2 regions of the Streptomyces sp. NPDC037301 genome follow, and region 2 is predicted to be linked to the other one. Evidence: riboswitches for the same ligand, from Rfam matches in the RefSeq annotation. Region 2 holds a riboswitch; the other holds the start of a gene.
The links. Region 2 has a riboswitch for glycine ahead of gcvP (aminomethyl-transferring glycine dehydrogenase). Riboswitches for the same ligand answer to the same signal wherever they lie in the genome.
Positions count from the first base shown of each region.

Region 1: linked by a shared signal. The riboswitch ahead of gcvT (glycine cleavage system aminomethyltransferase GcvT) and the one ahead of gcvP (aminomethyl-transferring glycine dehydrogenase) in region 2 are both predicted to bind glycine.

Region 1 covers NZ_JBVJWD010000002.1:558,331-560,717, forward strand. Annotated here, with positions in the region: gene gcvH (glycine cleavage system protein GcvH) at 1-169, opposite strand, end outside; gene gcvT (glycine cleavage system aminomethyltransferase GcvT) at 261-1,388, opposite strand; glycine riboswitch at 1,529-1,626, opposite strand; gene ACZ7IB_RS05825 (AAA family ATPase) at 1,786-2,387, shown strand, end outside.
Region 2 covers NZ_JBVJWD010000015.1:205,972-208,358, reverse strand. Annotated here, with positions in the region: gene ACZ7IB_RS24510 (DNA polymerase IV) at 1-317, shown strand, start outside; gene ACZ7IB_RS24505 (PRC-barrel domain-containing protein) at 242-610, opposite strand; glycine riboswitch at 724-820, shown strand; gene gcvP (aminomethyl-transferring glycine dehydrogenase) at 1,015-2,387, shown strand, end outside.

The DNA of each region.
Region 1 (2,387 bases), on a different contig from region 2:
AGGTCTCGCCCGCGGTCACCGTGTCACCGACCTCGGGGAGCTGGGCGTAGACGACATCGCCGAGCGCGTTGGCGGCGAACTCGGTGATACCGATCGTGGCCACACCGTCCTCGACGGCCGACAGCCACTCGTGCTCCTTGCTGTAACGCAGCTGCTGGGGGTTGCTCATGACCTGAATTCTCCTGTACGCGGGGGAGTGCTGATGAACGGTGGTCTTACGGTGTGAGACGCGACTGCGTCACTTCTGAGGTGCGCGGACGTCACTTCTGGCGCTTGTAGAACGGCAGCGCCACGACCTCGTACGGCTCGTGGCTGCCCCGGATGTCCACTCCGACGCCCGCGGTACCGGGCGTGGCGTGCGCGGCGTCCACGTACGCGATGGCGATCGGCTTGCCCAGGGTGGGCGACGGGGCGCCCGAGGTGACCTCGCCGACGACCTGGCGCCCGGTCCCGCCCACGGCGACGACGGGGTAGCCGGCGCGCGGCACCCGGCGGCCCTCGGCGATCAGCCCGACCAGCTTGCGGGGCGGAGCGGTCTCGGCACGCTCGGCGGCGGCCTGGAGGGCCTTGCGGCCTACGAAGTCGCCCTCCTTCTCGAACTTCACGACCCGGCCTAGGCCGGCGTCGAAGGGGGTCAGCTCGGTGGTCAGCTCGTGTCCGTAGAGCGGCATGCCGGCCTCCAGGCGCAGCGTGTCGCGGCAGGAGAGCCCGCACGGGATCAGGCCGCGGGAGGCGCCCGCCTCGGTGAGGGCCTTCCACAGGCGTTCGGCGTGCTCGGGGGCGACGAACAGCTCGAAGCCGTCCTCGCCGGTGTAGCCGGTACGGGCGATCAGGGCGGGGACACCGGCGACCGTGCCGGGCAGACCGGCGTAGTACTTCAGACCGTCCAGGTCGGCATCGGTGACGGAGGCCAGGATGGCGGGGGACTCGGGGCCCTGGACGGCGAGCAGCGCGTACGCGTCGCGGTCGTCGCGCACCTCGGCGTCGAAGCCGTCGGCCCGCGCGGTCAGCGCGTCCAGCACGATCTGGGCGTTCCCGGCGTTGGCGACGACCATGTATTCGGTGTCGCCCAGGCGGTAGACGATGAGGTCGTCCAGGATCCCGCCGTCCTCGGCGCAGATCATCGTGTAGCGGGCGCGGCCCACGGCTACGGTGCCGATGTTGCCGACCAGCGCGAAGTTCAGGAAGGCCGCGGCCGCGGGGCCGGTGACGGTGATCTCGCCCATGTGCGACAGGTCGAAGAGGCCGGCCCTGGTGCGCACCGCGTTGTGCTCGTCGCGCTCGCTGGCGTACCGCAGGGGCATGTCCCAGCCCGCGAAGTCGGTCATGGTCGCGCCCAGCGAACGGTGCAGGGCATCGAGGGCGGTGAGACGGGGGGCGGTGCTCATGGATATGGCTCCCAGGGCATGACGACGAGGACAATCCCTCCCCATCTGTCATCGGAACCTGAGAGGTTCGCCGAGAGCCCCTGAAGGGTTCGGCTTGCACCTTGGGTGGAGCCGCAGAGCGGCCCGCTTTTCAGATCTGCCTCATCCACGCGGTACGGGGCCTGAGAGATTCAAGGGAGGAACTTGCTCCTTCGGCGCCCGGCACATGCAGTGACCGGAACTCTCCCGCGCGGATTCAAGCGGCCTTTATGCAGTTGGCCGGGCCATCATCGCATGCATCGCACTGGAGTGGGGCCCCGGTCCCGCATGGGAAATCAGCGGCGTGGACGGTTGTGCCGCATTACCTTTTCTTTACACTTCATGAGCATACGTGGGGTGACCCGACAGGGGGAGGGCGATGACGTTGCAGCGGTACGCGACGACCGCGGGGGTCGCGCATGGCGCGATGCCCGCACAGCCAGGGGCTCCGGCCACGGAGACGCTCGGCACGCACGCGCCCGTCGTGAGGGATCTGCGGGAGCGGGCCGGGCGCAGCCCGCGCAGCCTGCACTTCGCGGCGGGCGACGTGGTGGTGGTCTCCGGGCTGCCCGGCAGCGGCAAATCGACGCTCATCCGGCGGGCGGTCACAACGGCCCGTGCCATCGACTCCCAGGACACCCGGGACCGCTGGGCGGGGCTGATGCCCCGTTTAATCCCGTACGCCCTCTACCGCCCCCTTGTTCGCGTCGCCCACTACTGGGGACTGTGGCGGGCGTTGCGCTCCGGTGAGTCCGTCGTCGTCCACGACTGCGGAACCCAGGCGTGGGTACGCGGCTGGCTGGCCCGTGACGCGCGGCGCCGGGGCCGCGTCCTCCACCTCGTCCTGCTCGACGTCACACCGCAGACGGCGAGGGAGGGCCAGCGGGAGCGCGGACGCGGGGTCTCCGGATATGCGTTCGCCCGGCACCGCAGGGCGGTGGGGAGGTTGCTGCGGAACACCGAGACCGGCCTGCTGCCGCC
Region 2 (2,387 bases):
ACGGTGCGCGGGAGGAGGTCCAGGAGACCGCCGAGCAGCTCGCCGCGCGGCGTTGGCCCGCCGGACACGACGTACGTCATGACACCTACGGCTATGGCTGGGTGCAGGGCAGCGGTGTCGGCCGGGTGACGGTGCGGTTCGAGGAACCCGAATCGGCGCCCGGCCGGGTGCGTACGTTCCGCATCGACGATCCGGAACTGCAACCGGCCGATCCGCTGCCGCTGGTGCGGAACCCGGTGGACTACTCGTCCTGGCCGGCCAGTCTGCCGAAGTCCCTGTCCGGGCCGGTCTCCTCGGGCGGGGAGTCCAGACCGTAGTGCCGGTAGAGCTGGAGCTCCTGTTCCGGTGAGAGATGGCGGCCTACGCCGAAGTCTGGCGCGTCCTTGATCAGCGCACGGTCGAAGGGGACGCGGAGCGAATCCTCCACGAATTCGCTGGGTTCCAGCGGGACGAACGCGTCCCGGCTGAACAGTCCGGTACGTACGGCCGCCCACTCGGGCACACCGGTCGCGTCGTCGAGGTACACCTCGTCCACGGTTCCGATCTTGGTGCCCTTGCGGTCGAACGCTTTGCGGCCGATCAGGCTGCGCGGATCGATGTCGGTCTGCACGGTCCCTCCCACTGGTCGCGGCTACTCCACAAGCACTACAGAAGTGCAGATCCGGGGGGTTGGCCACTCGAGAATTCCGCCGCGAACCCCGCTGGTAGGCTGGTGATGGCTGCTGACCCCGTGCGGGAGAGTCCTCCGGAGCGAATCCGAAGGCGCCGAAGGAGCAAATCCTCCCCGGAATCTCTCAGGCCCCCGTACCGCACGGACGAGGTCACTCTGGAAAGCAGGGCGGGTTTCGTGCGGCCGAGTGCCGGTACGGTTCCCTTCCTCACCGACGGTGAAAGCTGGTACGCCGCAGGGCGCGCCGGTGAAGCTCTCAGGTTGAGATGACAGAGGGGGAGGCCGTTCGGGCACCCGCGCCGTGGTGCCCCTCGCAGGTCGTGACAGACCAGGAGGCCTCCACCATGACCCCCCGTCGCACTCCGCTCTCCCAGCTGGAGCAGGGCATTCCGTTCGAACAGCGCCACATCGGTCCCGATGCCGAGGCGCAGTCGAAGATGCTCGCTCAGATCGGTTACGGCTCGCTGGACGAGCTGACCGCGGCAGCGGTGCCCGATGTCATCAAGAGCGCGGAGGCGCTGCAGCTGCCGACCGCCCGCACCGAGGCCGAGGTCCTGGCGGAGCTGCGCTCCCTCGCCGACCGCAACCAGGTGCTGGCCCCGATGATCGGGCTCGGCTACTACGGCACCTTCACCCCGCCGGTGATCCTCCGCAACGTCATGGAGAACCCCGCCTGGTACACGGCCTACACGCCGTACCAGCCGGAGATCTCGCAGGGCCGCCTGGAGGCGCTCCTCAATTTCCAGACGATGGTCGCCGAGCTGACCGGGCTGCCCACCTCAGGCGCCTCGCTGCTCGACGAAGGCACCGCAGCCGCCGAGGCCATGGCGCTCTCGCGGCGTGTCGGCAAGGTCAAGAACGGTGTCTTCCTGGTCGACGCCGATGTCCTGCCGCAGACGATCGCCGTCATCGAGACCCGCGCTGAGCCGACCGGTGTCGAGGTCGTCGTCGCCGACCTCTCCGACGGCATCCCGGCGGAGATCGCCGAGCGCGGCGTCTTCGGTGTCCTGGTGCAGTACCCGGGCGCCTCCGGGGCGGTACGGAACATCAAGCCCGTCATCGAGCAGGCCCACGAGCTCGGTGCGATCGTCACGGTCGCCGCCGATCTGCTGGCCCTGACCCTGCTCACCTCACCGGGCGACCTGGGCGCGGACATCGCGGTCGGTACCACGCAGCGCTTCGGTGTACCGATGGGTTTCGGGGGACCGCACGCAGGCTTCATGGCCGTACGCGAGAAGTTCGCCCGCAGCCTGCCGGGCCGCCTCGTCGGTGTTTCCGTCGACGCGGACGGCAGCAAGGCATATCGGCTGGCCCTGCAGACCCGCGAGCAGCACATCCGCCGCGAGAAGGCCACCAGCAACATCTGTACCGCTCAGGTGCTGCTCGCCGTCATGGCCGGGATGTACGCCGTCTACCACGGCCCGGACGGGCTGCGGACGATCGCTCAGCGCACCCACCGCTATGCGACGATCCTGGCCGAGGGCCTGCGCGCCTCCGGTATCGACGTCGTGACCGGTGCCTACTTCGACACCCTCACCGTGCGTGTCCCGGGGAAGGCCGCCGATGTCGTGGCCGACGCGCGCGAGCGCGGTGTCAATCTGCGGCTCGTCGACGCAGACCTGGTCTCCCTCGCCTGCGACGAGACCAGCACGCGTAAGCAGATCGCCGCCGTCTGGGCCGCGTTCGGTGCCGACGGGGACATCGAGGCACTGGACGC